4 regions of the Bradyrhizobium sp. 14AA genome follow, and region 2 is predicted to be linked to each of the others. Evidence: predicted binding sites of a transcription regulator. Region 2 holds the regulator's gene; each other region holds the start of a gene.

Region 1 (7,896 bases), on a different contig from region 2:
GCAGCGCGCGGTCGACCAGCGCCATCGACATGGTCTTGCGCTCGCTCTGGCCGAAGGCGAGGCCATAGCCGCGGGTGAAGCACGGCGCCTCGGTCGCAGATCCCTTGAACTGGTTGACCATCTGGCACTCGGTGAGCTCGATCGCACCGAGCGGCACCGCGAAGCCGACATCTTCCGCTGCGAATTCGACCTCGACCTCGCCGAAGCGGATCTCGCCGGCGAAGGGATGGTTGCGGCCGTAGCCGCGCTGGGTGGAATAGCCCATCGCGAGCAAGAAGCCCTCGTCACCGCGCGCGAGATTTTGCAGGCGCAAATCGCGATCCGCCGGAAAGTTCAGCGGCTCGCGGGTGAGGTCGCCAACGCTGGCGCCATCTTCAGCCTGTGGCGACGACTCGATCAGCCCGTCGCGGCCGAGAATGTCGGTCACGCGCGGCGTCGGCGCCGTCGACGCTTCGGCTGTTGCCGGCGCTTCCGGCACGAAACCTTCGGCGAGTGAGGGATCGAGCAGGCGATGCGTGTAGTCGAAGGTCGGTCCGAGGATCTGGCCGCCCGGAATATCCTTGAAGGTCGAGGAGACCCGCCGCCGCACCCGCATCGTGCCGGTGTCGAACGGCTCGCTCGCGCCGAAGCGCGGCAGGGTGGCGCGGAAGGCGCGGACGAGGAAGATCGCCTCGATCATGTCGCCGCGCGCCTGCTTGATCGCGAGTGCCGCGAGCTCGCGGTCATAGAGCGAGCCCTCGCTCATGACGCGGTCCACGGCAAGGCCGAGCTGCTCCGAGATCTGGTCGAGCGTGACTTCCGCAACGCTCTGATCGCCGCGCCGCGCATTGGCGAGCAGACGATGGGCGTTCTCGATGGCGCGTTCGCCGCCTTTGACTGCGACATACATGCGACTAGCTTCCCCTGTTCACGACGCGCGTGGTGCGCGGGATCGCAACCACGGCATCATCGGCGACCAGCACCACGTCGATGCCCCGCGGAAACAATGCTTCGTTGAAGCGCAGGCGCTCGAACAGGTCGAACGGTTTGATCGAGGCCTGGAGCGTCGCGACACCGTCGATGCCGGGACCGCGCAGCTCGAAGCTGCGTCCCGCGTCGAGGCTCTCGACCTGAATGATCACCGTGGTCGAACGATCCGGATATTCGTTGGTGCCCAGCGCAAAGCGTTCGAGCGCGGGCAGCAGGACGCCGTCGCTGATCAGCGCGAAGCTTGCGATCGACGTATCCTGCACCACCGGCGCGCCGGTGTGGAACTTGAGCCATTTCACCACGTCCGAGCTTTCCGCCATCCGCGGATTGAGCCAGAGCGGCGTGTCGTGGTCGAACAATGTCAGCGCGATCGCGGCCGTGCCGCGCATCATCGGCCCTGGCGCCCCGGCCATCGGAACGATGCGCTGGACCGAGCCCGGCCGCGCCATCGCGTCCATGACCGAGCGAAAGGTCGATTGCGCCGACAGCACCTTGTCGGCGAAACCGGGCGGCAGTTCCGCAATCGTGGTCATGATCTCACCCCTCACCGCGCACCATGGTGTAGAAATCCACCTTCGTTGCGGCGGTCTCCGCCGCCGCCTGCTTGCGCCTGACCATAAGCTGCTCGCGCAACGGCGCGATAACGTCCCGCTCGACCGCTCCGCCGAAGTCCCTGGACTGCACCAGCGCATCGCACAGCGCGATCAGCCGCGCCTTCTCACTGTTGCGCCCGAGCGTGTAGCCGAAGCCGACCTCGCCGCTCGCAAGCCGCACCGCGGCGCGCGACACCGTGGCTTCACCGAGATTGAACGGCGCACCGTCGCCACCGACCCGGCCGCGCAGCATGACGAGGCCGCTTTCCGGCGCGCGCAGCTCCTGATGGGCCGGGAGAGTCAAGTTACGGAGGCGGGCGGCGATCTCGCCCGCCTCCGCATGCGCCAGCACCGCCATCGCGGCCTTGCGCTGGGCTTGCTGATTGTTGTGCTGGGTCACCGTATCCACCGAACTTTTCCGCAGAACTTGCCGAATCCAAGTTGTCTATGATACTAGACAACTTCATACGGGCACGCCATGACTGTTTCGTGACAAGGACGTGATTTCTGGGCTAGCTTGGCCGCGACATGAGCATGCAGGACACAGCCTCCTCGGGCGTCGCGTTGTGGCGCCTCGTCGCCGACGGCATCGAACGCGGCATCGCCGACGGCCGCTTTGCGGCCGGCGACAAATTGCCAGGCGAGATGGAGATCGCCGAAACCTATCGGGTGAACCGCCACACCGTGCGGCGCGCGCTCGCCGCGCTTGCCGAACGCGGCCTGGTGCGCGCCGAACGCGGCAGCGGAACCTATGTCGAGGCGCAGAAGCTCGCCTATCCCTTGCGTTCGCGCACGCGCTTCTCCGAGATCGTCGGCGCCGATGGCCGCGAACCGCATGGCCGCCTGATCGAGGCGACCGATGACGTCGCGACCCGCGAACTGGCGCGGGAACTGGGATTGAAGGCCGGCGCTCCGCTGGTGCGGATCGAAGCGATACGGCTCGCCGACCGCACGCCGATCTGCGTCTCCACGACCTGGCTATCGGCGGAATTGTTTCCCGGTGCGGGCGCGGTATTCGCGGCGACACGCTCGATGACGAAACTGCTGGAACATTACGGCGTCCGCGACTATCGCCGCGGCGCCACCCGGATCACCGCCGGCATCGTGGACGCCACCGATGCGGCACGGCTGGATCTGCCGCTCGGCCGGCCTATCCTGGTGGTCGATGCGACCGACCATGGTCTCGAAGGCAAGCCGCTAGTGACGAAGCATTCGCGCTTTGCGGCGGAGCGGGTGGAGTTTCTGGTGGAGTCGTAGAGAACCCTCTCTCCACGAAACCGGACTCGTAGGGTGGGCAAAGGCGCCGCTTGCGCCGTGCCCACCATTCATCGAGCACTACGATAGAATTGGTGGGGACGCTGCGCTTTGCCCACCCTACGGCACTGTCTCCGCGGAGATAAGCGGTGGTGGGTTACGCCTTCGGCTAACCCACCCTACGGCACCTGCGATCAGGCCACCGCCCGCCTTCCAATAATCGCAAACCGCAGCTTGCCCGAGATGAAATCGATCGCGGCCACCGCGACCAGGATCATCAGGATCAGGAACGACACCTTCTGCCATTCCAGCACGCGGATCTGCTCGGCAAGCTGAAGCCCGATGCCGCCGGCACCGACGATGCCGATGATGGTGGCCGAGCGGGTGTTGGATTCGATGAAATAGAGCACCTGACCGGCGATCACGGGCAGGACCTGCGGCAACAGGCCAAAGCGGATCTCGTGCAGCGGGCTGCCGCCGGAGGCGCGGATGCCCTCGACCTGCTTCTGGTCGGCACCTTCGATCGCCTCCGAGAACAGTTTTCCGAACGCGCCGAAATCGGAGACCGCGATCGCGAGCACGCCGGCGAACGGGCCGAGCCCGACCACGTTGATCCACACCAGCGCCCAGATCAGCGTGTCGACGCCGCGGATCGAATCCAGGAAACGCCGGACCGGGAAGCGCAGGATGTTCGACGGCACGATGTTGCGAGCCGCGAGCAGGCTGACCGGCAACGCGAACAACGCGGCCAGCGTCGTGCCGAGCAACGCGATCGACAGCGTCTCGCCGAGCGCCTTCAGATAGATCGGCAGCGACGAGCCGGGGTCCGGCGGGATCATCATCAGGCTGATCCAGCCGAGCTGGCTGAGGCCAGCGAAGAACCGCGACGGCGAGAAGTCGAGATCGACGAGCCCGTACACCAGGATCGCGAACGCCGCGACGATCATCGCCGGCATCGCGAGCCGGGCCGAGGCCGGCCGATCGAACACCTCGGGGTAGCGCGCGCGAAGCGCTCGCGTGTCGACCTCCTGCGGCCTCGTCACGTCCGCGCCTCCCTGCCGAACAGGCGGCCGCGCAGCCAGCCGGTGCTGATATCGATGATGAAGACGGTGACGATGACGGTGAGCAGGATGGCGCTGACGTCCGAATAGTAGAACTTGCGGATAGCAACGACGAGCTCCTGGCCGATGCCGCCGGCACCGACGAAGCCCATCACGGAGGCCTCGCGGACGTTGATCTCGAAGCGCAGCAGCGCGTAGCTGGCATAGCCTGCGGTGACCTGCGGCACGATCGCAAAACGCATGCAGGAGAGCCAGCTTGCGCCGGTCGAGCGGATGCCTTCGACCGGCTTCATGTCGGCATTCTCGACGATCTCCGAGAACAGTTTTCCGAGCGCGCCGGTGGAATGGATCGCGATCGCGAGCACGCCCGCCATCGGGCCGAGCCCGAAGGCGATCACGAAGATCAGCGCGAAGACGATTCCGGGAACGGTGCGGGCAAACTCGAGCAGGCGACGCACCGTGAAGCGCAGCCAGGGCGCGGGCGAGGTGTTTTCCGCCGCGAAGAAGTTCAGAGCGAATGCGAGGGTCGCACCGATCAGCGTGCCGACATAGCTGATCAGCAGCGTCTCGCCGAGCATCTTCAGCCATTTGCGCCAGCCCCAGAGCCACTCGCCGACATCGGTCCAGACCCGCTGGCCGTTGTCGAGCGTGAGGATGCGGTCGAAATAGCCGAGGAAGTTGCCGAAATAGGTGAAGAGCGTGCGCAGGTTCACCTCCGCGCCGATCGCGGCGAGAACCAGCGCCGCCGCAAAGATCACGGCTCCCAACAGGAGGCGCCAGCGCCTGCGCGCGACCGCCTGGCCATAGGCGGCATTGAGCACGGCGAGCTGCTGCTCGGGGAGGATCGAAACCGCAACGGTCATCGGATCAGGACCAGGGGTCGGTCAAAAAGAGAAGGAGCCGGGTCCATCGACCCGGCTCCAGTGCCGTCGTCCCGAAACTCAGGACGCCTTCTTCTTACGCAGCGCGTCGACGAACTTGATCAGGTCGATCGTGCCATCCCAGTCCTTGGTGGTGGCGGGATGAAAGCCCTTCTTCTGGCCGTCCTGGAGGCGATCGAAGGCCGCCTTGTCCTTGGCCGGCGCATCGAAGAACGCCTTCGTGATCGCCGCCTTGGCGTCGTCCGGCAGGTCGGAGTTATAGGCATAGGGGCCGTTGATGATCGACGCCGACTTGTGGATGATGCGGAAGTCGTCCTTCTTCATCGGCGAGCCGTCGGCATTCTTCAGCATGCCCTTGGTCAGCATCTGCGCCAGCGTCGAATCGTCGTCGCTGGTCCACTGGTTGGCGGCGACGTCGACCGTGCCCTGCGCCAACGCCAGCATCGCGTTCTCGTGGCTGCCGGTGAAGACGACCTTGCCGAAATAGCTGTCGGCGTCGGCGATGCCCATCTTGTCGAGCTCGAAGCGCGGCACGTTGTTGCCGGAGGTCGAGTTCGGGTCGACGAGGCCGAGGTTCTTGCCCTTGAGGTCATCGATCTTCTTGTAGGCGCTGCTCGCCTTGACGAAGAACACCGAGTAGTAGCCGGTCGAGCCATCGGCATTGATGTCGTTGGCGAAGGCATCGGTCTTGACGCCGGTCAGGCGGGCGCGCGCGAACGAGGCCGAGCCGTAGCTGGCGATATGGATATTGCCGGCGCGCTGGCCTTCGATCACCGCGGCGTAGTCGTTGGCGATGCGCAGCGTGACCTTCACGCCCAATTCCCTGGAGAGATAGCTCATGAACGGCGCCCAGCGCTCGGTGACGCCCGAGGCGTTCTCGGCCGGAACGACCGCGAAGGTCAGTTCCGGATATTTGGCTTTCCAGTCGTCGGCCGAAGCGGAGGCCGTGAACGCGAGCGCCGCGGCGCCGGCAAGGACTAGTCTGCGAGTGATCATGATACCCTCTTCATCGGTCGGTTGACGCAAAGACTTGATCGGTCGGTTGACGCAAAGACTTGCAACTCAAACAGGTGGCGCGGCTCAGGCCGCCGCAGCCGTTCCAAGCGCGGGAACGCCCTCGGGCGCCGGGACAGGCATGCCGCCCATGACGTCGGCGGCTTCGAGATCGTAGAGCTCGCGCGCGACGTGATCGGTCAGCGCGGACGGTGCGCCGTCGAACACCACGCGGCCTGCGGCCATGCCGATCAGGCGGTCGCAATAGCTGCGCGCCAGATCCAGCGAATGCAGATTGCAGAGCACCGTGATGCCGAAGTGCTTGTTGATGCGCAGCAGCGCATCCATGACGATCTTGGTGTTGCGCGGATCGAGCGAAGCGATCGGCTCGTCGGCAAGGATGATGTCGGGCTGCTGCACCAGCGCGCGGGCGATCGCGACGCGCTGCTGCTGGCCGCCGGAGAGCTGGTCGGCGCGCTGGGCCGCGAGCGAGGCGATGTCGAACTGCTCGAGCGCCGACATCGCCAGCGCCTTGTCCTGCTCGGGCCAGATCTGCGACAGCGAGCGCCAGGCCGGCATGGTCGCAAGGCGCCCCATCAGGACGTTGGTGAGAACATCGAGCCGGCCGACCAGGTTGAACTGCTGGAAGATCATCGCCGAGCGCGCCCGCCACTGCCGCAGCTCCTTGCCGCGCAGCGCGGTGACGTCGATGCCGTCAAACAGGATGCGGCCCTGTGTCGGCGTCGCGAGGCGATTGATGGTGCGCAGCAGAGTCGACTTGCCGGCACCGGATCGTCCGATCACGCCGACGAAGCCGCCGGGGGAGACTTGAAACGAAGCGTCGTCCACCGCGGCTTTTGCGCCGAAGCGGCACGTCAGACCTTCAACCACCAGCATGCAGGGCTCCAGAGTAGCTGGGACCCACCGCTAACGCCGGCGCTTGACACTTGTGTGACATGCGCGTTGCGGTGCGGCGATCCTACACACCTCATCCCCTGTCATTGCATCGTCATGACAATGTCATCAGGCCACTCGAAGAGGAACGCCCGCCCTCGCATGACGGATGTAACATGGCCGGCAAGACGCTCTCGGTTCAACCGACCATCGATCCTTCCGCGAAGCTCCACGAGACCAGGCTCGGCGCCTACACCGAGGTCGGCGCACGCACGATCCTGCATGAAGTGGCGATGGGCGATTACTCCTATGTCGTGAACGATGCGCAGATCACCTACACGACCATCGGAAAATTCTGCTCGATCGCGGCGATGACGCGCATCAATCCCGGCAACCATCCGATGCACCGTGCGACCCAGGCGCATTTCACCTATCGTTCGAGCGCCTATTTCGAAGGCGAGAGCGACGACACCGAGTTCTTCGACTGGCGGCGCCAGCATCACGTCCATATCGGCCACGACGTCTGGATCGGCCATGGCGCGATCGTGCTGCCGGGCCGCAACATCGGCACCGGCGCGGTGATCGCGGCCGGCGCCATCGTCACCAAGGACGTGCCGGCCTACACCATCGTCGCGGGCAATCCTGCGCGGATCGTGCGGCGGCGGTTCTCCGAGGAGATCGCCGGACGGCTGGCCAGGCTCGCCTGGTGGGACTGGGATCACGACAAATTGCGTGACGCCCTGCCCGATTTCCGCAAGCTCGGGATTGAAGATTTCCTCTCGACATATGAAGCACGGGCAAGCTCCTCTCGCAGCAAAAGAAGCGCAATCGCGTGACAGACATTTTCCTTGAAGGTGGCCGGGCCCTGATCGGCACCGAGCTCGTTGAAACCTCGTTGGCGGTGTCCGGACAGGACATCGCAGCGATCGATGCCTCTCGCGGCCGGGCGCGGCTCGCGATCGATGCACGCGATCTTCTGGTGCTGCCCGGCATCGTCGATCTGCATGGCGATGCCTTCGAGCGGCAGATGATGCCGCGCGCCGGCGTCGACTTCCCGATCGACGTCGCGCTCGCCGACAGCGATCGCCAGGCGATCAGCAACGGCATCACCACGGTATTCCACGCCACGACCTGCTCGTGGGAGCCGGGCCTGCGCAGTGCCGATAACGCGCGCGGCCTGATGGAGGCGATCGAGCGGCAGCGTCCGCAATTCGCCGCCGACACCCGCTTCCACCTGCGCCACGAGACCTA
Region 2 (7,896 bases):
TCAGCGACGCTGTGCGCCTCGACTCCATCAGGCGCATCGCCGGGATGCAGATCGGCCTGCCGCGCGCGCTCGGGCGCCTTCGGCAGGAACTGCATCAGCATGCCACCGGCGCGCCAGCGATGCTTGCCGCCGTCGTTCGAGCGCCACTCCTCGCCGACCGCGAGGCGCACGCGCGTCGGGATCTGCTCGGAGCGCAGGAAATATTCATGGGCGGCGTCTTCCAGGCTGCCGCCCTCGAGCGCGACAAGGCCCTGGTAGCGGCTCATGTCGGGGCCCTGGTCGATGGTCATGGCGAGATGGCCGCGACCGAGCAGCGTGCCGGAATTCATGCCAGATTCTTTGGCATCGCCGAGGCGCGCGGCGTCGAAGCGCGCATAGGCGCGCAGGCGATCCGGCGCCATGTAGTCGACGACCAGGAACGACACCGGACCGTCGGTCTGGGCCTGGAGAATGAAACGGCCCTCGAATTTCAGCGCCGTGCCGAGCAGCGTCGTCAGCACGATGGCCTCGCCGAGCAGCTTGCCGACCGGTGCCGGATAATCGTGCTTGGTCAGGATCTCGTCGAGCGCGGGCCCGAGCCGCACCAGGCGCCCGCGCACGTCGAGCGCGTCGACCTCGTAGGGCAGCACGGCGTCATCGATGGGAACCGCTGATGGTGCGCGAACCGGGCCTTCAGGCCCGGTTTTCATGTCTGGGGATTGGAAAACCATGGCGCTCTATCTGGGGTCGGAGGGTCGGAAATGGAAGGGGGCGTGTTCCGGACGTGATTGTGGTTGCACAGCGTTACCACAAACTCGATGTCGTCCCGGACAAGCGTAAGCGCAGATCCGGGACCCATAACCACAGGATTACATCATAGCGCGAGATGACAACTCCGAGCCCTCGTCACACGACGTCCTGTGGCTATGGATCCCGGATCAGCGCGCGCTTTTTGGCGCGCTTGTCCGGGACGACAGCGGAGGGTGGCGCAGCCACCCGCTCCATCGTCCGCGCTACTTCACCGCGTCAAAGCACCAGGCCAGAATGCCCTTCTGCGCATGCAGACGGTTTTCCGCCTCGTCGAACACGACCGATTGCGGGCCGTCGATCACTTCATCCGTGACCTCCTCGCCGCGATGGGCGGGCAGGCAGTGCATGAACAGCGCGTCGGGCTTGGCCAGCGACATCAGCTGCGCATTGACCTGGTAGGGCTTGAGCACGTTGTGACGATGCTCGCCCTCCTTGTCGCCCATCGACACCCAGGTGTCGGTGACGACGCAATCGGCGCCCTTCACGGCGGCTTCCGGATCGGTGCCGAGCACGATCGACGCGCCTGACGTCTTGATGAAGTCGCGCATCGCCTTTTTCGGCGCGAGCTCCGGCGGGGTGGCGACATTGAGCTGGAACTTGAAGCGCTCGGCGGCGTGGGCCCAGGACGCCAGCACGTTGTTGTCGTCGCCGGTCCAGGCCACCGTCTTGCCCTCGATCGGGCCGCGATGCTCCTCATAGGTCATGAGGTCGGCCATCACCTGGCAGGGATGCGAGCGCCGCGTCAGGCCGTTGATGACGGGCACGGTCGCATACGCTGCAAGCTCCAGCAGGGCATCGTGATTGAGGATGCGGATCATGATGGCGTCGACATAACGCGACAGCACCCGCGCGGTGTCGGCGATGGTCTCGCCGCGACCGAGCTGCATCTCGGCGCCGGTGAGCATGATGGGCTCGCCGCCGAGCTGGCGCATGGCGACGTCGAACGACACGCGCGTCCGCGTCGAGGGGCGCTCGAAGATCATCGCCAGCGTCTTGCCTTCGAGTGGCCTGACCGGCTGATGCGCCTTCTGCTTCGCCTTCATGGCGGAGGAGGCTGCGAGCATGCTCTTGAGCTCCGACAGCGGCAGCTCGTTGATGTCGAGGAAGTGCTTCGGGGACTTGCTCATCAGCTTGCCGCCCGCTTGGTCTGGCTGGACGAGATTGCCGCGCAGGCGCGCTCGAGCCGCCCGACGCTGTCCTCGATCTCGGCTTCGGTGACGATCAAGGGCGGCAGGAAACGCACGACATTGTCGCCGGCGCCAACCGTGAGCAATTTTTCATTGCGCAGCGCCGCGACCAGATCACCCGACGGCACCACGGCCTTGATGCCGATCAGGAGGCCCTCGCCGCGCACTTCGCTGACGACATCGGGGTGACGGTCGATCACGGAGGCGAGCTTCTGCTTGAGCAGCAGCGACATCTTCTGCACGTGGTCGAAGAAGCCGGGCTTGAGCATGACGTCGAGCACCGCGTTCGCAGCCGCGATCGCCAGCGGATTGCCGCCGAAGGTCGAGCCATGCGAGCCAGGCCCCATGCCAGCGGCCGCGTCGGCAGTCGCCAGCACCGCGCCGATCGGGAAGCCGCCGCCCAGTGCCTTGGCCAGCGACATCACGTCAGGCATGACGCCGGTGCGCCTGTGGGCGAAGAGATCGCCGGTGCGGCCCATGCCGGTCTGCACCTCGTCGAACGCGAGCAGCAAGCCCTTCTCATCGCAGAGCTGGCGCAACGCCCTCAGGAAAGAAGGCGTCGCCGACCGCACGCCGCCCTCGCCCTGGATCGGCTCGATCAGAATGCCGGCGGTCTGCGGACCGATCGCCTTCTTCACCGCCTCGATGTCGCCATGCGGCACCTGGTCGAAGCCGTCCATCGGCGGACCGAAACCTTCGAGATATTTTGCAGATCCCGTTGCAGCCAACGTCGCCAGCGTGCGGCCGTGGAAGGCGCCCTCGAAGGTGATCATGCGGTAGCGCTCCGGATGCCCCTTGGAGAAGTGGTGATGGCGGACCAGCTTGATCACGCCCTCCAGCGCTTCGGCGCCGGAATTGCAGAAGAACACGAAGTCCGCGAAGCTCTCATTGCAGAGCCGGTTCGCGAGCTTCTCGCCATCCGGGCTCTGGAACAGGTTCGACATGTGCCAGAGCTTGGTCGCCTGCTCCTGCAACGCCTTGACCAGCGCGGGATGGGCGTGGCCGAGCGCGTTCACCGCGACACCGGAGGTGAAATCGAGATAGCGATCACCATTGGTCGCGATGAGCCAGCAGCCTTCGCCGCGCTCGAAGCCGAGGTCGGCCCTGGCGAAAACGGGAAGCAGATGCGGCGCGGCGCTGTTGGTCATGACGATCACTTGGATGTTGCATTTGGATGTTGGGACCAGCCTGGTTTGCCTTGCGCAGCGCACCATCGACCGGTCCGGAAAACGAAACGTGCCGCCTTTTAAGGGCGGCACGTGACACTATCTTATGCCTGGCAAGGCGGGTGTCAATGCCACTGGAAAGCCTCGGGAAACGCTGAATCCGTAGTCTTGCGGTGCCGATTTTGCGCGTTTCCACCACGGAACATGTGGAAGCGAGTCGGCGGACTCTTGCGCGGGAGTCACGCCATATTGTAGCGTTTGCCCTGTCAGATACGACATCTCGTGCAGCGGTTCTGATCTCTAAGTCCTCATGTACCGGCGTAAACGTTCGGGCGCACTTCGTGCACCCGGCGAGCCTTAAGGGATTCTGGCGGCACGGGTTTTTCAAGGCTTAGGCATTCGCTGCAAGGCCCCGATATGGCGGCGCGCAGCGAGGGAAAGGGTGCAATGACGGTTTTGACCTGGTCCGACGATCGCGTCGAACAGCTTAAAAAGCTCTGGGAGGCCGGACTTTCGGCCAGCCAGATCGCAGCTGAGCTCGGCAATGTGACCCGCAATGCCGTGATCGGCAAGGTGCACAGGCTCGGCCTGTCCGGCCGCGCCAAGAGCCCTTCATCGGCAGCGCCCCGGCCGCGCAAGGCGCGTCCCGCGCAGCACATGATGCGGGTGAGCCGTCCGATCTCGCGCGGCAACACCGCGCTGGCGCAGGCCTTCGAGGTCGAGGTGGAGGCCGAACCGGTCACCTACGACAACGTGGTGCCGATGAGCCAGCGGCTGTCGCTGCTGGAGCTGAACGAGGCGACCTGCCACTGGCCGGTCGGCGATCCCTCGAGCCCAGACTTCTTCTTCTGCGGCGGCAAGGCGCTCTCCGGCCTGCCCTATTGCGCCCAGCACTCGCGCGTCGCCTACCAGCCGGCAGCAGATCGCCGCCGCGCACCGGCGAAGCCGGGACCGCGGTGAGTTAGACGGATTTAGCTGACTGCAACGACGGCAGCCGTCACACGATGACGGCTCAAGACGTCCGATGTCGCCCCGGACAAGCGCGCCTGAAGCGCGCGCAGATCCAGGACCCATAGCCAACGACAGATGTGGTTACGGGGACTCGGAGTTACCTTTTTCGCACAACAACCACGCCCTGTCGTTAGGGGTCCCGGATCTGCTCTTCGCTGCAGACAACGCTGCGCGTTGCCTGCAGCTTCGCTTGTCCGGGACGACGGCTGAGATTATGGCCGCGGCCAAACTCAAGCCTGCGTCCCAACCCTCACACCTGCTCCGCCTTCGCAAAGCGATCATCCAGCGCGTAGCCGGCGCCGCGGACGGTGCGGATCGGGTCCTGCTCGCGGCCGAGATTGAGCAGCTTGCGCAGGCGGCCGATATGGACGTCGACGGTGCGCTCGTCGATGTAGATGTCGCGGCCCCAGACGCTGTCGAGCAGCTGCTCGCGCGAGAACACGCGGCCGGGATGTTCCAGGAAGAACTCCAGGAGGCGATATTCGGTCGGACCGAGATCGATCGGCCGGCCCGAGCGCGCCACGCGGCGCTTGTCGCGGTCGAGCTCGATGTCGCCATAGGCGAGCACGGTGGCGAGCCGCTCGGGGCTGGCCCGCCGCAAGAGCCCCTTCACGCGCGCCAGCAGCTCCGGCACCGAGAATGGCTTGACGATGTAGTCATCGGCGCCGGTCGCAAGACCGCGCACCCGCTCGCTCTCCTCGCCGCGCGCGGTGAGCATGATGATCGGGAGCTGCTTGGTCTCGGGACGGGTCCGCAACCGCCGGCACAGCTCGATGCCGGAGAGCCCCGGCAGCATCCAGTCCAGCACGATCAGATCGGGGATGTGCTCCTTGAGACGAGTGTCGGCGTCATCGCCGCGCATCACCGTCTCGACGTCATAGCCGTCGCCTTCGAGGTTGTAGCGGAGAAGCTCGGTGAGAGCTTCCTCGTCCTCAACCACCATAATGCGTGCGCCCATGGTGTCGTCGCTCCTTAGGTGTTCGGAATCGTCGTGGCGAAGGTCGTCATGTCGCCCTTCGGCCGCTTGTCGGTGATCGCCTGACCCTCGATCATGTAGAACACGGTCTCGGCGATGTTGGTGGCGTGGTCGCCGATCCGCTCGATGTTCTTGGCGCAGAACATCAGATGAATGCAGAACGAGATGTTGCGCGGATCCTCCATCATGTAGGTGAGGAGCTCACGGAACAGCGAGGTGCAGATGGCGTCGACTTCCTCGTCGCCCTTCCACACCGCCATCGCCGCCGGCAGATCGTGCGCGGCATAGGCGTCCAGCACCGACTTGACCTGCTGCTGCACGAGATCGGTCATGTGCTCGAGGCCGCGGAACAGCTTGAGCGGATGGAAGTCCGTCTCCAGCGCCGCGACGCGCTTGCCCATGTTCTTGGCGAGGTCGCCGATCCGCTCGAGGTCGGTCGCAACGCGCATGGCGCCGACGATCTCGCGCAAATCGACCGCCATCGGCTGGCGGCGGGCGATGGTGAGCACGGCGCGCTCCTCGATGCGCTTCTGCAGCGCATCGAGCTCGGCGTCGGTGGTGACGACGCGCTGGCCGAGCGCGACGTCGCGGCGGATCAGCGCGTCGACGGAATCGACGATCATGCGCTCGGCAATGCCGCCCATCTCGGCGACCAGGCGGGTGAGCTCCTGGAGGTCGGTGTCGAAAGCCTTTGCGGTATGTTCAGAACCCATGTCCCGTCTCCTCAGCCGAACCGGCCGGTGATGTAATCCTGCGTGCGCCGGTCGGTCGGCGACGTGAAGATCTTGCTGGTGTCGTCGAACTCGATCAGCTCGCCGAGATACATGAAGGCGGTCTTGTCGGAGACGCGCGCCGCCTGCTGCATGTTGTGGGTGACGATCGCGATCGTGTAGTTCTCCGACAGCTCCTGGATCAGCTCCTCGACCTTGGCGGTCGAGATCGGGTCGAGCGCCGAGCAGGGCTCGTCGAACAGGATCACCTCGGGCCGCACCGCAACGGTGCGGGCAATGCAGAGGCGCTGCTGCTGGCCACCGGAGAGCGACAGGCCGGAGGCGTTGAGCTTGTCCTTGACCTCGTTCCACAGCGCGCCGCCGCGCAGCGCCTTCTCGACGCGGTCGTCCATCTCGGACTTCGAGATCTTCTCGTAGAGACGGATGCCGAAGGCGATGTTCTCGTAGATCGTCATCGGGAACGGCGTCGGCTTCTGGAAGACCATGCCGACGCGCGCGCGCAGCAAATTGAGGTCCAGCCTGGGATCGAGGATGTTGGTCTGGTCGAGCATCAGCTGGCCGGTGACGCGCTGGCCCGGATAGAGATCGTACATCCGGTTGAAGATGCGCAGCAGGGTGGACTTGCCGCAGCCGGACGGGCCGATGAACGCGGTGACGCGGTTGGCGCCGAGCGTCAGGTTGATGTTCTTCAGCGCGTGGTGCTCGCCGTAATAGAAGTTGAGGTTGCGCACCGTCACCTTGGCGGGCGCTTCCGGCAGCGGCTGCTGCAACGCCAGATGCGCGTTCGAACTCACGGATACGGACAGGTCGGTCATTTTGCAGTCCTCTCGGCGCCAAGGATGCGCGCGCCAATGTTCAGGGCAAGCACGGTGATCGTGATCAGCAGCGCGCCGCTCCAGGCGAGCTGCTTCCAGTAGGCGTAGGGGCTCTGGACGAAATTGTTGATGGTCACAGGCAGGTTCGCCATCGTCTTGTTCAGGCCGAGGCTGAAGAACTGGTTCGACAGCGCGGTGAAGAGCAGCGGCGCGGTCTCGCCGGCGACGCGGGCGGTGGCGAGCAGCACGCCGGTAATGAGACCCGACCGGGCGGCACGGTAGGCGATGCGCTTGATCACCAGCGAACGCGGCAGGCCGAGCGCCGAGGCCGCCTCGCGCAGCGCGTTCGGCACCAGCAGCAGCATGTCCTCGGTGGTGCGCAGTACGACCGGGATGACGATGACCGCGAGCGCGAGGGAGCCTGCGATCGCCGAGAAGCCGCGCATCGGCACCACCACCGCGCCGTAGATGAACAGGCCGATGATGATCGAGGGCGCCGAGAGCAGGATGTCGTTGATGAAGCGGATCACCGAGGTCAGCTTGTCGTTGCGGCCGTACTCGGCGAGGTAGGTGCCGGCGAACAGGCCGAGCGGCGCGCCGATGCCGACGCCGATCACCGTCATGATCAGCGAGCCGACGATGGCGTTGCGCAGGCCACCCTCGGTCGAGCCCGGCGGCGGCGTGTCCGCGGCGAAGAGCTCCAGGTTCAGGCCGGCCAGGCCGTTGTAGAGCAGCGTGATCAGGATCAGTGCCAGCCAGGTGACGCCGAAGGCGGCGGCGGCGATGCAGAGCCCGCGGACCACGATGTCCTTGCGGCGGCGGCGTGCGTAAATCGGGTTCATGTTACTTCCCCGCCTTCTTTTCGAGACGCAGCAGCATCAGCCGCGCGCCTGCGAGCACGAAGAACGTCAGCACGAAGAGCAGGAGACCGAGCAGGATCAGGCCGGACTGGTGCAGGCCGTCACTCTCGGCGAACTCGGATGCGATCGCCGCCGAGATCGTGGTGCCCGGGGCGAAGATCGACGAGGAGATGCGGAACGAGTTGCCGATGATGAAGGTCACCGCCATGGTCTCGCCGAGCGCGCGGCCCAGCGCCAGCATGACGCCGCCGATGATGCCGACGCGGGTGTAGGGGATCACCACGCTGCGGACGACTTCCCAGGTGGTGCAGCCGACGCCGTAGGCGGCTTCCTTCAGCACCGGCGGCACCGTCTTGAACAC
Region 3 (7,896 bases), on a different contig from region 2:
TGATCAGCGCGGACATGTTGGAGCCGCGGCCGGAGATCAGGATGGCGACGCGGCGCTTCATCACAGCGCCAGTCATTACAGCGCCATGTCGAGATGGCCATTATAGACGACGCGGTGCTCGCCCTCGGCCGGGATCACGGTGCCGAGCTGCGCCACGGTCTCACCGGCATCGGTGAAGACCCGCACGACCTCGTCGACCTTGTCGGGCTCGACGATCGCGATCATGCCGATGCCGCAGTTGAAGGTGCGCAGCATCTCGAGTTCGGCGATGCCGGCTTGGGCAGCCAGCCATTTGAACACCGGCAGCACCGGCAGGCGCGTCAGATCGATGCCGACGCCGAGATCCTTCGGCAGCACGCGCGGAATGTTGTCGGTGAAGCCGCCGCCGGTGATGTGGGCGAGCCCCTTCACCGCGCCGGTCTCGCGGATCGCGCGCAGGCAGGATTTGACGTAGAGCCGCGTCGGCGTCAGCAGCGCGCCACCGAGCGTCATGACCGGCGCGAACGGCGCCTGTGCCCCGAAACCGAGGCCAGATTGTTCCACGATCTTGCGCACCAGCGAGAAGCCGTTGGAGTGCACGCCCGACGAGGCAAGGCCGATTACGGCGTCCCCGGCGGCGATGTCCTTGCGTGGCAGCAGCGTGCCCCGCTCCGCGGCACCGACCGCAAAGCCGCCGAGGTCGTAATCGCCGTCCTTGTAGAGGCCGGGCATCTCGGCGGTCTCGCCGCCGATCAGGGCGCAGCCGGACTCACGGCAGCCCTCCGCGACACCCGCGACGATCGCGGCGGTCGCCTCCGGGTCGAGCTTGCCGCAGGCGAAATAGTCGAGGAAGAACAGTGGCTCGGCGCCCTGCACCACGAGGTCGTTGACGCTCATGGCGACGAGGTCGATGCCGATCCCGCCATGCAGGCCGGTTTCGATCGCGATCTTGACCTTGGTGCCGACGCCGTCGGTCGCGGCGACCAGGATTGGGTCCTTGAAACCGGCCGCCTTGAGGTCGAACAGGCCGCCGAATCCGCCGATCTCGGCGTCGGCGCCGGGCCGTGCGGTGGCGCGCACCATCGGCTTGATCAGGTCGACGAGGCGGTTGCCCGCGTCGATATCGACGCCTGAATCGGCGTAAGTGAGGCCGTTTTTGCGGTCGGTCATGCCCGATTTCCAGTGGGGTTGCGGCTGGTTACGTCGAATTCCGGGGACGCGCAATGGCTCGCATGGCGCTCCTCCCTATACTATGTAGATATCAACCGGTTCAGCCTCCTAAGGGGCCGGATTCGAGGTCAGACCGGGTGCCGGGAAGCGCTTTCGTGAGTATTCCGAACATCATTACCCTGGGCCGCATCATGCTGGTCCCGATCATCGTCTGGGCCATCGTGTCGAGCCAAATGGAGGTGGCGTTCGCCGTCTTCCTGATCGCCGGTATCAGCGATGCCGTGGACGGCTTCCTGGCCAAGCGCTTCAACATGACAAGCGAACTCGGCGCCCTGCTCGACCCGCTCGCGGACAAGGCGCTGCTGGTTTCGATCTACATGGCGCTCGGCATCTGGGGCGCGATCCCACGCTGGATCGTGATCCTGGTGGTCTCGCGCGACATCATGATCGTCGCAGCCGTGATCGTATCCTGGCTGTTCGACCGGCCGGTCGAGATGAAGCCGTCGAAGGTGTCCAAGCTCAATACGGTCGCCCAGGTCGCGTTCGCAGCCTTAGTACTGGCTGCGCTTGCCTTCGGCTTCAAGCCGGAGCCCTATGATATCATCCTGATGGGCTTCGTGACGGTCTTCACGCTCTCCTCCGTGTCGCTCTACCTCGTCGAGTGGCTGCGGCACATGAGCACTGTTGAGGCCAAGTAGCACGATCGAGGCCAAATGAGCGGGGATGCGGCCCCGTAAAAGGCCAACTCCCGCTTGATACGTCCGATCTCTTCAAACGACGCCGGCGCGCCGGCATGGAGCAAAGCAAGCGTGGCAGGCCGCGTTCATCCCCGACAATTGGCGTTCTCGCTTCCGCATGCGGAGAGCCTCAGCCGGGACAATTTCCTCGAAGGCCCCGCCAACGCGGCCGGTCTCGGCCTGATCGACAGCTGGCCGGAATGGCCGAACCGGATCATGTGGCTGGCCGGCCCGGAAGGAAGCGGCAAGAGCCATCTCGCCGCGATCTGGGCCGAGGTATCAGGCGCCCGCTCCACCACGGCCAATGCGCTGAGCGCGGCAGGCGTTCCGGGCGCGCTCGCCACCGGCGCGCTGGTGGTCGAGGATCTCAAGGCCAGGGAATTCGACGAACGCGCTCTCTTCCATCTGATGAACCTCGCCCGCGAGGATGGCGCCTACGTCCTCTTTACCGGGCGCGAGGTGCCGGCATCGCTCGAGATCGCGCTTCGCGACCTGCGCTCGCGGCTGCGGGCGGTGCCCGTGGTCGCGCTGCTGCCCCCTGACGACCAGCTCTTCCGCGGCCTGATCGTCAAATTCTGCGCCGATCGCCAGCTCGCGGTGGACGAGAGCGTGGTCGGCTACCTCGCCACCCGCCTCGAGCGATCCTCGGCCGCCGCCCGGCAGGCCGTGGCGCTGCTCGACAGCGAGGCGCTGCGGCTCGGCCGCCCCGTCACCCGGGCGCTGGCCGCCGAGCTGCTTCGGGACGCCTGACCCCTTCGCCTCCAAGGCCGCTTGACGCGGCGGAGCGGCGGAACATCAATGTCATCGAAACGTCATCGCTCTAACACATGCTCCCGCCGATTTTGCGCGCAAGGCGCAAATTGGGGTGAACTGGATGGACCGACTTCTCATGGACTCTGTGCAAGCCGTTGAAATCAAAGAAAAAGCCCCGGAGACCGAGGGCGTGCCGGCGATCGCATCGAGCCCTGAACGGTTCATCAACCGCGAGCTGTCCTGGCTGCATTTCAACCGCCGCGTCCTGGAGGAAGCGGTCAATCCCAGCCACCCCATGCTGGAGCGGGTGCGATTCCTGTCGATTTCAGCGAATAACCTCGACGAGTTCTTCATGGTCCGCGTCGCCGGCATCAAGGCCCAGGTGCGGGAGGGCATTGCCGAGCGCAGCCCCGACGGCCTGACGCCGTCCGAGCAGCTCGCGCTGATCAACCGCACGGTCTCCCAGCTGGCCTCCGACCAGCAGGCGATCTGGCGCGACCTGCGCGGCACGCTGGCCGATGTCGGCATCGTGCTGGTCGACGGCAAGGACGTCACCAAGGCGGAACGGACCTGGATCGAGGACTACTTCCTCAACAACGTATTCCCGCTGCTGACGCCACTGGCGATCGATCCCGCCCACCCCTTCCCGTTCATTCCGAGCCTCGGCTTCACCATCGCGCTCCAGCTGACGCGGGCCGCCGACGGCAAGCAGATGAACGCGCTGATCCGCATGCCCGGCAAGATCGACCGCTTCATCCGCCTGCCGGCCGAGGGCAAGACCGTCCGGCTGATTTCGCTGGAGCAGGCGACCGCCCTGTTCATCAACCGCCTGTTCCCCGGCTACAATCTGCACGGCCAGGGTGCCTTCCGCATCATCCGCGACTCCGAGCTCGAAATCGAGGAAGAGGCCGAAGACCTCGTCCGCCTGTTCGAGACCGCGCTGAAGCGCCGCCGCCGCGGCTCGGTGATCCGGCTCGAGATCGATGCCAAGATGCCCGAGGAATTGCGTAGCTTCGTGCAGCACGCGCTGTCGGCTGCCGATGACGAGGTCTTCCTCGTCGAGGGCGTGCAGGCGATGAACGAACTCTCGCAGCTCACCCGTCTCGACCGGCCCGACCTCGAATTCACCCCTTATGTGCCGCGCCACCCCGAGCGTGTGCGCGAGCATGGCGGCGACATCTTTGCCGCGATCCGGCAGAAGGACCTCGTGGTCCATCACCCCTACGAATCCTTCGACGTGGTGGTGCAGTTCCTGCAACAGGCCGCGCGCGACCCCGACGTCGTCGCGATCAAGCAGACGCTCTACCGCACCTCCAACAACTCGCCGATCGTGCGCACCCTCGCCGAGGCCGCCGAAGCCGGCAAGTCCGTCACCGCGCTGATCGAATTGAAGGCGCGCTTCGACGAAGAGGCCAACATCCGCTGGGCACGCGACCTCGAACGCGCCGGCGTGCAGGTCGTCTACGGCTTCCTCGAACTGAAGACGCACGCAAAGCTCTCGATGGTGGTGCGCCGCGAGGGCGGCAGCCTCACGACTTACGTCCATACCGGCACCGGCAATTACCACCCGGTCACCGCCCGCATCTACACCGACCTCTCCTACTTCACCTCGGATCCGACCATCGGCCGCGACGCAGCGCGCGTGTTCAACTTCATCACCGGCTACGCGGCGCCGAGCGATCTGGAGAAGATGGCGGTATCGCCGCTGACCTTGCGCAAGCGCATCATCGAGCACATCCAGGGCGAGACCGCGCATGCGCGGCACGGCCGGCCCGGCGCGGTCTGGATGAAGATGAATGCGCTGGTCGACCCCGACATCATCGACGCGCTGTACGAGGCCTCGCAGGCCGGTGTCCAAGTCGAGCTCGTGGTGCGCGGTATCTGTTGCCTGCGCCCCGGCATTCCCGGCCTGTCGGAGAACATCCGCGTCAAGTCGATCATCGGACGCTTCCTGGAACACGGCCGAATCTATTGCTTCGGCATGGGCCAGGGCCTGCCGAGCGCGAAAGCGGCTGTGTATATCTCCTCCGCCGACATGATGCCGCGCAACCTCGACCGCCGTGTCGAGGTGCTGTGTCCGCTGCAAAATCCCACGGTGCATCAGCAGGTTCTCGAACAGATCATGGTCGCGAATCTCAAGGACAATGAGCAGAGCTGGCAGTTGTTGCCGGACGGGTCCTCAACGCGTATGAAGACCGCGAAGGGCGAGGAGCCTTTCAACGTCCACAACTACTTTATGACAAATCCGAGTCTGTCTGGCCGTGGAAAGTCGCTCAAGGAATCCTCGCCGCGCCGCCTCACGCGCCGTAATGAACGTCATCCATCCTGATCCGGGATCTGCGACGTGAAGCGGCCGCGCAAGCGCGGCTCGAGCGTCGCGGTCATCGATATCGGTTCCAACTCGGTCCGTCTCGTCGTCTACGAGGGACTGACGCGGAGCCTCATTCCGATCTTCAACGAGAAGACGCTGTGCGGTCTCGGGCGCGAGGTGCAGAGCACCGGCCTGCTGGCGCCCGATGCCGTCGACAAGGCGCTGACCTCGCTCAAGCGCTTTCGTGCACTGTGCCGGGTGATGCAGGTCGGACGCGTGTTCGCGATCGCGACCGCGGCGTGCCGCGACGCCTCCAACGGCCCCGACTTCATCGCCAAGGCCGAGCGCATCTGCGCCGTGAAGATCGAGATCCTGTCGGGTCCGCGCGAGGCGCGGCTGTCGGCGCTCGGCGTGATCTCCGGCATCCATCACCCCGACGGCATTGTCGGCGATCTCGGCGGCGGCTCGCTCGAGCTGATCGACGTGCGCAGGAACAGCGTGCGCAGCGGCGTGACGCTGCCGCTCGGCGGGCTCGCGCTCCAGGACCTCGCGCACAAATCGCTCAAGCGCGCCGACCGCATCGTACGCGAGGCGATCGACGACGTGCCGCAGCTCACCGCGGGCCGCGGCCGCACCTTCTATGCGGTCGGCGGCACCTGGCGCGCCCTGGCGCGCATCCACATCATTCAGAGCGGCTATCCGCTCCAGGTGATGCACGGTTATTCGATTACGGCGGCCGAGGCGCTCGACTTCTCACGCCGCCTTCGCCGGCTTGCGGCCGCCGACATGCTCGCCGACATCGAGATCGTCGCCGACGCACGCCGCCCGCTCCTCACCTATGCGGCACTCGTGCTCGAGCACATCATCCGGGTGGCGAAGCCCAGGAACATCGTGTTCTCGACCTTCGGCGTGCGCGAGGGCCTGCTGCACGAGAAGCTGCCGGAGTCCGAGCGCAACAAGGACGGATTGATCTGCGCCGCGGAGGAGCTGAATCAGCTGCTGTCGCGTTCCGCCAAGCACGCCCGTGAGCTGATCGCCTGGACCGACCGACTTGCCCGCGTCGTCAAGCTGCGGGAAACCGAGGAGGACCGCCGCCTGCGCCATGCCGCGTGCCTGCTCTCCGACATCGGCTGGCGCGTGCATCCCGATCACCGCGGCGAGCAGACGCTCAGCCTCGTCGTCAACGGCAATTTCGGCGCGATCACCCACACCGAGCGCGCCTTCGTCGGCCTGTCCGTGTTCTATCGCTATGCGGGGCTGAGCGAGGAAAACCAGCCGCCGACCACCATGCAGGAGCTGCTGACGCCGGCGCAGCTCGAACGCGCCCGCCTGCTGGGCGCGGCATTCCGCGTCGCGCATCTGATCTCGGCGGCGCGGCCGGGCGTCCTGCCCGCCACGCATTTCCGCAGCCAGAGCCGCAAGCTGATGCTCGTCTTCGAGCATCGCCTCGGCGACCTCGTCGCCGACCGCGTCGGCAGCCGCTTCAAGCAGCTCGCCCGCCTGATCGGCCGCGCCGGCTCGATCGTGCGACGTTAGGGCCGGCTGGTCCAATCGCTCCCCCGGCACCGGCGGGAATCGTGATCCGCCGGCTCCCGTCGGTTGATGCAAATCAACTCATTCTTGCTGGACCGAACTAACGTGCCGTCACGTTGTTTCGGACCACATCTGCCATGCAACTCCATCATGGGATTCCTCTCCCGGTCCGTGCTCGGAACGTGGCTGGCCGCGCGCTGCTTGTCCTTGCATTCTGCTTTTCGCCTTCGGCGTCGCAAGCTCAGGATGAATTGAAGCTGAGCGATGCGCAGGCCCGGAATCTCGGCGTGCGCGTCACCCATCCGGTCGCGAGCCGGACCGATCTGACGCTGCCCTATCCCGTGCAAATCGTGATTCCCACGCCGCAATTGTGGGTCGTCAGCGCGCCGGTGGCCGGCATGGTCGCCAATCTCCTGGTCGGGCGCGGCGATCGCACCTCGGCCGGCCAGCCACTGGTCGTCCTGGAAAGCCCAAGCTTCGTCTCCCAGCAGCGCGACTTCCTGCACGCGATGGCACAGGAGGTTCTCGCCACCCAGCAGCTCAAGCGGAATATCGATCTGTTCGAGGGCAAGGCCGTGCCGCAGCGCGTGTTGGAGGCCAGCCAGGCCGAAGCGCGCCAGGCCACGCTCGTGGTCGCCGAACGGCGGCAGATGCTGCATCTGAGCGGGATGTCGGACGAGGCCATTTCCCGGCTGGCCCAGGAAGCGGCGATCAGCGCGACGCTCACGGTCAATGCGCCGCAAACCGCATCCGTGGTCGATGTTACGGTCTCGCCGGGGCAGCGGCTCGAACAATCCGCACCGCTCGTCAAGCTGGCGCGGCTCTCACCGCTATGGGCCGAAATCGCGGTTCCCGCAGACCATATCCGATCGATCCGCACCGGTGCGAAAGTGGAGATCGACGGCTATGCCACCCCGGGCAAGGTCGTGCTGGTCTCCGAGACGACCGACTCCGCCACCCAGACCATTCTGGTTCGCGCGGAAGTCCCCAACGACGGAGAGCTGCATCCCGGCCAGACGGCCGCTGCCCGCATCGGTTTCCTCTCCGCCGGCGAAAACGCCTGGGAGATTCCCTACAGCGGGCTGGTGCGGCGGGGCGAACAAACCTCGGTCTTCGTTGCCATCGACGGCGGCTTCCGGCTGGTCTCGGTCAAGCTCCTTGCGGAAGACCAGGACCATGTCGTGGTGTCGGGCCCGGTCACGGACCAGGACGCGATCGCGGTCGGCGGCATCTCGGCGCTCCGCGGCATTCTCTCCGGACTGGGGCAATAGATGCTCCGGCGCCTGGTTGCGTTCGCGCTGTCGCAACGGCTGTTCGTCATGCTGGGTGTGTTGCTGGTGATCGGGGCCGGCGCCGTCCTGCTGCCGAGCCTTCCGATCGACGCGTTTCCCGACGTCTCGCCGGTTCAGGTGA
Region 4 (7,896 bases), on a different contig from region 2:
CGCATCGCCGCGCTGTGCAAGGGCCTGCTCGGCATGAAGGTGCTGGCCTATGACCCCTATCTCTCGACCGAGGTGATGGCCGAGCGGGGCGGTGAGAAGGTCGAGCTCGACGAGCTCTTGCGCCGCGCTGATTTCGTGTCGATCTCCTGCCCGCTGAACAAGGGCAGCCGCAACATGATCAGCGTGCGCGAATTCGCGCTGATGCAGCCGCATGCCTACTTCGTCACCACGGCGCGCGGCTTCATCCACGACGAGGATGCGCTGCTCCAGGCGCTGCGTGACAAGCGCATCGCCGGCGCCGGCCTCGACGTCTGGTCCAAGGAGCCGCCGCCGCCGGAGCATCCGCTGCTTCAGCTCGACAACGTGCTTGCGAGCCCGCACACCGCAGGCGTGACGATCGAGGCGCGCCAGAACATGGGCCGCATCGCCGCCGAGCAGGTGCTGGAGACGCTCGACGGCAAGCGCCCGCCGCGGATCATCAATCCTGAAGTCTGGCCGCGCTATGCCGAGCGCTTCAAGCAGGCTTTTGGCGTGACGCCGGGGTAGGGGGCGCCAAGTCTGATTGCGCTCCGATCGCTGGTTACGAGGATGAAAACAGAAAGCGGCGGATTTTACCGATGGCGTGAGCGAACGCGTATGACTTGTCCTGTAGATCAGGGGCATGAGCATATTTTCGATTGCGACATCCGGACTTTCTGCAGCGAGTTTGCGCGTGAGCGTAGCCGCGAGCAACATCGCCAATGTCAGCACGACCGGCCCGTTGCCGGCGTCAGGCGGATCGAGCACGTCGGCCGGTGCAGGCAGCTCGGGCATTGCTCCGACGTTTCCAGCGGCCTATGTGCCGTTGCGGGTCGATCAGGTCTCCCAATCGAGCGGCTCGACACCCGGCGGAACGATCGCGACCGTATCGACATTGTCTCCGAGCTTTACCGCCCAATACGACCCAGGCGCTCCCTTCGCAAACCAGGATGGCCTGGTTGCCGCGCCGAACGTCGACCTCGTGGGCGAATTCGTTGAGCTGGAGACCGCAAAGTACAGCTTCATCGCCAATGCGAAGGTCATTCAGGCCTACGCGGAAACGACAGACACGCTCCTCGACATCAAGACGTGACGGCCGATATGACGCCGGGGTAGGGTCTACCCCAGCTTTGCGCCGAGCTGCTGGAACACGGCCTCGCAGGTCATGAGGTCGAGATGGCCGCCGCCCGCGTTCTTGAAGAACGTGATGTCCGACGGCGAGGTGCGTCCCTCCACGTGGCCGCCGGCGAGATCGTAGAGATCGCCAAGGACATCGGATTCGCTGATCGCGCCGCTCGCGATCGGCTGCAGGATGTCGCCGACGCCATGGAAGGCGGATTCTCGCCGGTCCACGAAGACACGCGACAGCTTGGCTGCCTCGTCGTCAGCCTCGCGCGTTTGCGGCGTGTAACCGCCGACCAGGTCCAGATGCGTGCCCGGACGCAAGTTGCGGCCCTTGATCAGCGGTTGATGCGCACGGGTGCAGGTGGTGACGATGTCGGCCTCACGCGTCGCGGCGTCGAGGTCCGTGATCGTCTCCGCCTTCACGCCGCCTGCCGCCAGTCGCTTCGCGAAATCATCCGCCCGGTCCCGGCTCCGATTCCAGATCAGCACGCGTGCGAGCGATGGCCGTACGGTGCGATGGCCACGGATCAGCCATTCGGACATTTCGCCGGCACCGACGCAAAGCAACGTCTCGGGATTGGGAGGGGCCAGCAGTTTCGTGCCGAGCGCAGAGTCGGCCGCGGTGCGCCAATGCGTGATCTCGGTCCCGTCCATTGCCGCCAGCGGCTTGCCGTTGGTGCCGTCGAACAGCACGCACACGGCCTGCACCGCCGGCATCTTCCCTTCCGCCAGATTGGCAGGAAAGCTGGTGAACATCTTGCTCGCCATGTACCGGCCGGGATCGACGGCGCTGCGGATGACATATTGCGCCCCTTCACCGCCGAGGAAGGCATCGAGAACCTCCATCTTCGGCCGGCGATGCGCATCTTCCAGGGCTGCGATGAGGATCGGAAAGGTCAAGACCTTCGTGACTTCGGTGTCGGAAACAAAGTGCAAGGCAAAATCCTCATGGGCAGCGGCCGGCAGCCCGGCTTAGCCCTGGACGGCTGGTTCCGCAATGAATTGTCGGCGCTGCCTCCTCGTCTTGATCCGCGTCAAAATCTCCTTCCCCCGTCCGGCCTAAATAGGACTAGAGTGACGCCGGGGGTCGCAGGAGGTCCCATGTCTATCTATGTCGTCAGGTTCATGAAGGACGTGCTCGGGCAGTACGGCCGGCAGAGCGAGGTTTGCCAGAGCACGCTCGAAATCGACGCTTCGGACGAGAACGAAGCCAGGGAGCGGGCGAAGGCAAAATTCTGCAAGGACCAGGCGTTGCATCACTGGTCGCTGCATGCCGACCGCATCCATGTAAAGCAGGCTGACTTTCCGTCGTGAAGGTTAGCGGCCCGGCGCCGCGACAGGCGGGGGCGCCGTCGTCCCCGCGCCGAGCGACCGCTGCACCATGACGGTGTCGGACCAGTGGCCGTGGCGATAGGCGACACCGCAGAGCAGGCCGGCGCGCGCGAAGCCGAACTTCTCGTGCAGCGCCAGCGAGGGCGCATTGTCGGCATCGATATAGCCGATCATCTGGCGGAAGCCGGCCGCCGCGCAAGCATCAATCAATTCCTGGAGCAGGAGCCGTCCGACCCCGCGGCCGACATGCTCGTGGTGGACGTAGATCGAGTGCTTGGCCGTGTAGCGATAGGCCGGACGCTTGCGGAACAGCACCGCATAGGCATAGCCCACGACCTCGCCGCGATAGGTCGCGACCAGATGCGGCAGGCGGGTCTGCTTCAGGTTCTTGCGCCGGTCGCGCAAATCGTCCGGCTCGGGCGCGCCGGTTCCCTCGACATCGCGCGGCACGCCGTTGCGGACGTGATGGCGGTAGATCGCCAGCATCGCCTCGACATCGCTCTCGCGCGACGGCCTGACCAGGACGCGTTCGTCACTCGCGCGCGCAGCTGTTTCGTTCATCGGCACCTACTCGGCAACGACGTAAGTATAGAGCCCGATGCGGCCCTGCGCATCGATCTCCTTGTAGACGCCCTGGATTTCCACATCGAAGCCGGGAAAAGTGTTGAAGCAGGTTTCGAACATCTTGAGATAATCCACCATGGGCTTCGCCCGTTCCGTCAGCCGCTCGCCGGGCACGATGGTGGCGATGCCGGGCGGGTAGACCACGAAGGGCGTGGTCGCGATGCGGCCCGCGATCGCCTCGATCGGCAGATAGTCGACATCGTTCTTGAATAGGTAGCGCGCGGCATCGCGGGGCGACATCGCGATCTCGGGCATGTGCTCGGGCATGAACTGCCGGGCCTGGAGGGCGCTGACGTCGGCGGTGCGGAAGAAGCGGTGCATGTCGCCACAGAGGTCGCGCAGCCGCACACCGGCATAGCGTGCCTGCCGGCGCTGGTAGAACTCCGGGATCACGTCGGCCAGAAGCGCATTGTCGTCATGCAGCTTCTTGAAGGCGACAAGGCCCGAGATCAGCGTGCCGGCCTTGCTCGCCTCGACGCCGGGCGTGAGCAGGAAGAGCAGGGAGTTGAGGTCGTTCTTCTCGGGCACGATGCGGTTCTCGCGAAGATATTGCGCGACGACGGGGGCGGGGATGCCGTGCTCGGCATAGGCACCGGAGCGGTCGAAGCCGGGGGTGAGCAGCGTCAGCTTGTTCGGGTCCGTCATGGCGAAGCCCTCGGCCATGCCGGGGAAGCCGTGCCAGTTGGTGTCGGGCGCGAGCTGCCACAGCGCGGGATTGGTGGCGAGCTCGTCGGTGGAGAGGGTCTCCCATGCGACGTTATGCGCCGCGCCGGGGCGGCCGACATCGGGAATGGCGACGCGATCGGGAACGAAGGGCTCGAAGAACCAGCGGCGATCCGGATTTTGCTCCTTCTCCTCGAACTCCCGGCGCATCGCGCGGATCTTCTTGCGCAGCTCGATGCCGAGGCGGATCGTGTCGTCCCATAGCACTTCGCCCGAGCGGCCCTTCATCATCTGCGCGCCGACATCGAGGGAGGCGAACAGCGGATAGAAGGGTGACGTCGAGGCGTGCTGCATGAAGCTCTCGTTGAAGCGGCGGTGCTCGACGCGCCGCTTCTGGCCGCGGATGTGGCGGTCCTTGATGTGAATCTGCGAGGCCTGCGAGAAGCTGGCGAGCTGCTTGTGCGTCGACTGCGTCGCGATGATGCCCGGTGCTTCGGGAGGAAGGTTCGCCAGCCCCATCGCGAAGCGGCCGGCATAGAGGGGATGGAATTTCATGAAGCCGGCCCAGGCCTCGTCGAACAGGATGTATTCGCAGAGATGGCCGATGCGCTTCAGGATCATCTCGGCGCTGTGGATCGTCCCGTCATAGGTGCACTGTTCGACGACGGCGACGCGGAACGGCCGCTCCTTGCGCCAGGCATCCTTGTCCGTGACCAGCGGATGATTGCGGATCGCCTCGCGCAGGGCCTTCTCGTCGAGCATGTCCCAGCGCATCGGACCGATCAGGCCCCAGGCATTGCGGATGGTCGGCACGTAGACCGGGACGCCGCCATTGATCATCAGCGCGCCGTGGTGGGCGGCCTTGTGGTTGTTGCGGTCGAACAGCACCAGGTCGCCGTCGGTGACGAGGGCGCCGAGCGCGACCTTGTTCGAGGTCGAGGTGCCGTTGAGCACGAAATAGGTCTTCTCCGCGCCAAAGATCTGGGCGGCTTCCTTCTGCGCCTTCAGCGCCGGCCCCTCATGGGTGAGGAGGTCGCCGAGGTCGAGCACGGAATTGTCGAGGTCGTCGCGGAACACGGATTCGCCGAGATGCTCGACGAACACCCGGCCGATCGGGCTGCGGTTGTAGAACACGCCGCCATTGTGGCCCGGACAGGTCCAGAGCTGGTTGCCTTCCTCGGCATAGTCGACCAGCGCGCCGAAGAACGGCGTCTTCAGCGTCTCGGCATATTGCTTGAGCCGGCTGATCAAATTCTTGGCGATGAAGGTCGGCGTCTCCTCGGACAGGAAGACATAGCCGTCGATGAAATCGAGCACCTCGACGGGCAGGTCCTCGAAGCGTTTGCGCCGGATCAAGAGGATGATCGGGAAATCGAGACCGCGGCGTCGCATCAAATTGATCAGCGCCGAGGTCTTGCCCTCAAGGCCCTTCTTGCCCCAGTCCACCACCATGCAGCCGATCGCGGCATCGGTCTGCACCGCCATCTCGGCATCCTCCAGCTTGCGGGCCCGGACCACCTCGAAGCCGGAGCGCTGGATCTCCTCGATGATCTGGTTGAAGCGGACGCCTTCGAGGTCGTCGGCGTCGAACATTGGTGCTGCGAACAGGAAGTTGAAGCGCTTGAAATAGTCCATGTGGGGTCCCGAATGTGCCAGGAGCACAGCTCTCGGCACATTCGATGACAATTCGATGACAGCGGCCCTGGATAGCTTCCGTCGCGTTTGCAGAGGGGGAGCCGCTACCGCTTCGCCTCGCCGAACACCACCGTCGGCACCGCGCGGTTGACGATCTCGCGCAGCGCGAAGCTCGATTGCACCCGCGCCACGCGCGGCAGGCGCGACAGCTCGGTGCGGTGGATGCGCTCGAAATCCTGGATGTCGCGGGCGAGCACGATCAGGATGTAGTCGTCGGTGCCCGACATCAGGAAGCAGCGCACGACGGAGGGGCATTTCACCACCTCCGCTTCGAACGCCTTCAGCGCCTCGTCGCTCTGGCTCTCCAGCGAGATGCGCACCAGCACCGTAATGGTGAGGCCGAACTGCGCGAGATCGAGCGCAGCCTGGTAGGCCTGGATGTAGCCGTCGTCCTCCAGCGCCTTCTGCCGCCGTGCCAGCGCCGTGCTGGAGAGTCCCACCTTGTTGGCAAGCTCGGTGTGGCTGGCTCGCGCATTGGTCGTGAGTTCCGCGAGGATGGCGAGGTCTTTCCGGTCGAGGGCCAAGGTTTCGTTTCCAGCGTGAAAGGACATTTCCGCGCCGGAAACCGGCGCGCGGGTCGCCAAACTAGCGGATATTTGCACGAAACCAAACCGCCGCCGTCGTTACGATGATGAAGAGAATCAAAAAGGAGCCAAAGATGCGCGTCGGTGTGCCCAGGGAGATCAAGGTGCAGGAATATCGCGTCGGGCTCACTCCGGGCGCGGTCCGTGAATATGTCGCCGCCGGGCACCAGGTGACGGTCGAGACCGGCGCCGGCAGCGGCATCGGCGCCTCCGACGAGGTCTATCGGCGGGCAGGGGCGACGATCGCCGAGCATGCCCGCGAGATCTTCGCCAAGGCCGACATGATCGTGAAGGTGAAGGAGCCGCAGAAGAGCGAATGGACCCAGCTCCGCGACGGCCAGATCCTTTTCACTTATCTGCATCTTGCACCGGATCCCGAACAGGCCAGGGGTCTGCTCGCCTCCGGCTGTACCGCGATCGCCTATGAAACCGTCACCGACGCGGCCGGCCACCTCCCCCTGCTCGCGCCGATGAGCGAAGTCGCCGGCCGCCTCGCCATTGAGGCCGCCGGTGCCGCGCTCAAGCGGTCGGCCGGCGGGCGCGGGCTGCTGCTCGGCGGCGTGCCCGGCGTGCAGCCGGCGCGGGTCGTCGTGCTCGGCGGCGGCGTGGTGGGCACGCAGGCGGCGCGCATGGCCGCGGGCCTTGGCGCGGAAGTCGCCGTGATCGACCGCTCCATCCCAAGGCTGCGCGAGCTCGATGATCTCTTTATCGGACGCGTGCGCACCCGCTTCTCCACGATCGAGTCCGTCGAGGACGAGGTGTTCAATGCCGACGTCGTGATCGGCGCGGTGCTGGTGCCCGGCGCCAGCGCGCCAAAGCTCGTCACGCGGGCGATGTTGACATCGATGCGGCCCGGCGCCGTGCTGGTCGATGTCGCGATCGACCAGGGCGGCTGCTTCGAGACCTCGCATGCCACCACGCATACCGATCCGACCTACGAGGTCGACGGCGTCGTGCATTATTGTGTCGCCAACATGCCGGGCGCGGTGCCGGTGACGTCGAGCCAGGCGCTGAACAATGCGACGCTGCCGTTTGGACTGATGCTGGCGAACAAGGGCTTTGCCGCGGTGCTGGAGAACCCGCATTTGCGCAACGGGCTGAACGTGCATCGCGGCCGCATCACCAACAAGGCGGTGGCGGAAAGTCTGGGGCTCGAATTCGCGCCGGTGGAGAGCGGGCTGGCGGCCTAGCGGTTACGCCGGCTTGCGATGGCGGCTGCCGAGCGCGGCCTCGATCGTCTCTGGCTTTTCGATACGTTCGATCAGCATGTCGATGCGGTCGCCGCCCCAGAACAGCTCGCCGTTGAACACCATGGTGGGCACGCCGAACACGCCGAGCGCTTCGGCATCAATGATGATGCGATCATGCTCGGCGCGCGCAGGGCCATGGACGTAGGCCTCGTACTCGCTGGCCGAGCCGCCGCACGATGTGATGACATCCGTGATTGCGGCGAGGTCGTCGATCTCCAGCTCATGGCTCCAGAATTTGTGGAATACCGTGTCGTGGTAGGGGCGGAAGAAGCCGTGCCGTTGTGCGAACAGCATGCCGACGCTGGAATAGAAGGCGTCGTAGATCCGTCGCGGCCCCTTCATGATTAGCCCCTGCGCATTGGCATGGCGCCGCGCGTCCATATAGGCGTAGCGCACCTTGCGCCAGAAATGCGGCGTGCGCTCCTCGACCGTCCCCATGAATTCAGCGACACGCAGCGTGTAAGGCAGCCATTCGAGCTCGACGCCGTGTGTCTCCTCCAGCGCGAACAGACGCTTGTTCGCGACGAATGCGTAGGGGCTCTTGTAGTCGGTGTAGATGCGCACGATTGGCTTGGGCATCGGCGTTTCCTTTTCCTTCCTTCTCC

What was found. The regulator PhoB, encoded in region 2, activates phosphate uptake and scavenging genes when phosphate is short. The targets are predictions, from matches to a motif close to TGTCATNNANCTGTCAT.
Region 1: the regulator PhoB is predicted to act here: its motif matches at 6,748-6,764, upstream of phnC (phosphonate ABC transporter ATP-binding protein).
Region 3: the regulator PhoB is predicted to act here: its motif matches at 2,686-2,702, upstream of RAD15_RS03230 (RNA degradosome polyphosphate kinase).
Region 4: the regulator PhoB is predicted to act here: its motif matches at 5,442-5,458, upstream of RAD15_RS27175 (Orn/Lys/Arg family decarboxylase).

Annotation. Positions count from the first base shown of each region.
Region 1 covers NZ_JAVAYM010000019.1:125,158-133,053, forward strand. Annotated here, with positions in the region: gene RAD15_RS29345 (carbon-phosphorus lyase complex subunit PhnI) at 1-889, opposite strand, end outside; gene phnH (phosphonate C-P lyase system protein PhnH) at 894-1,502, opposite strand; gene phnG (phosphonate C-P lyase system protein PhnG) at 1,507-1,971, opposite strand; gene phnF (phosphonate metabolism transcriptional regulator PhnF) at 2,091-2,819, shown strand; gene phnE (phosphonate ABC transporter, permease protein PhnE) at 3,011-3,859, opposite strand; gene phnE (phosphonate ABC transporter, permease protein PhnE) at 3,856-4,740, opposite strand; gene phnD (phosphonate ABC transporter substrate-binding protein) at 4,819-5,754, opposite strand; gene phnC (phosphonate ABC transporter ATP-binding protein) at 5,839-6,648, opposite strand; gene RAD15_RS29385 (transferase hexapeptide repeat family protein) at 6,822-7,481, shown strand; gene RAD15_RS29390 (alpha-D-ribose 1-methylphosphonate 5-triphosphate diphosphatase) at 7,478-7,896, shown strand, end outside.
Region 2 covers NZ_JAVAYM010000046.1:502-8,397, forward strand. Annotated here, with positions in the region: gene RAD15_RS41595 (Hsp33 family molecular chaperone) at 1-710, opposite strand, end outside; gene argF (ornithine carbamoyltransferase) at 993-1,916, opposite strand; gene RAD15_RS41605 (acetylornithine transaminase) at 1,916-3,124, opposite strand; gene RAD15_RS41610 (GcrA family cell cycle regulator) at 3,590-4,102, shown strand; gene phoB (phosphate regulon transcriptional regulator PhoB) at 4,404-5,111, opposite strand; gene phoU (phosphate signaling complex protein PhoU) at 5,126-5,842, opposite strand; gene pstB (phosphate ABC transporter ATP-binding protein PstB) at 5,854-6,675, opposite strand; gene pstA (phosphate ABC transporter permease PstA) at 6,672-7,517, opposite strand; gene pstC (phosphate ABC transporter permease subunit PstC) at 7,519-7,896, opposite strand, start outside.
Region 3 covers NZ_JAVAYM010000001.1:704,634-712,529, reverse strand. Annotated here, with positions in the region: gene purN (phosphoribosylglycinamide formyltransferase) at 1-61, opposite strand, end outside; gene purM (phosphoribosylformylglycinamidine cyclo-ligase) at 76-1,149, opposite strand; gene RAD15_RS03240 (CDP-alcohol phosphatidyltransferase family protein) at 1,305-1,847, shown strand; gene RAD15_RS03235 (chromosomal replication initiator DnaA) at 1,959-2,636, shown strand; gene RAD15_RS03230 (RNA degradosome polyphosphate kinase) at 2,776-4,968, shown strand; gene ppx (exopolyphosphatase) at 4,984-6,486, shown strand; gene RAD15_RS03220 (efflux RND transporter periplasmic adaptor subunit) at 6,621-7,754, shown strand; gene RAD15_RS03215 (efflux RND transporter permease subunit) at 7,755-7,896, shown strand, end outside.
Region 4 covers NZ_JAVAYM010000017.1:47,142-55,037, forward strand. Annotated here, with positions in the region: gene RAD15_RS27150 (hydroxyacid dehydrogenase) at 1-546, shown strand, start outside; gene RAD15_RS27155 (flagellar basal body rod protein FlgC) at 662-1,111, shown strand; gene RAD15_RS27160 (ornithine cyclodeaminase family protein) at 1,138-2,079, opposite strand; gene RAD15_RS27165 (hypothetical protein) at 2,245-2,457, shown strand; gene RAD15_RS27170 (N-acetyltransferase family protein) at 2,461-3,036, opposite strand; gene RAD15_RS27175 (Orn/Lys/Arg family decarboxylase) at 3,043-5,397, opposite strand; gene RAD15_RS27180 (Lrp/AsnC family transcriptional regulator) at 5,502-5,981, opposite strand; gene ald (alanine dehydrogenase) at 6,116-7,231, shown strand; gene RAD15_RS27190 (DsbA family protein) at 7,235-7,870, opposite strand.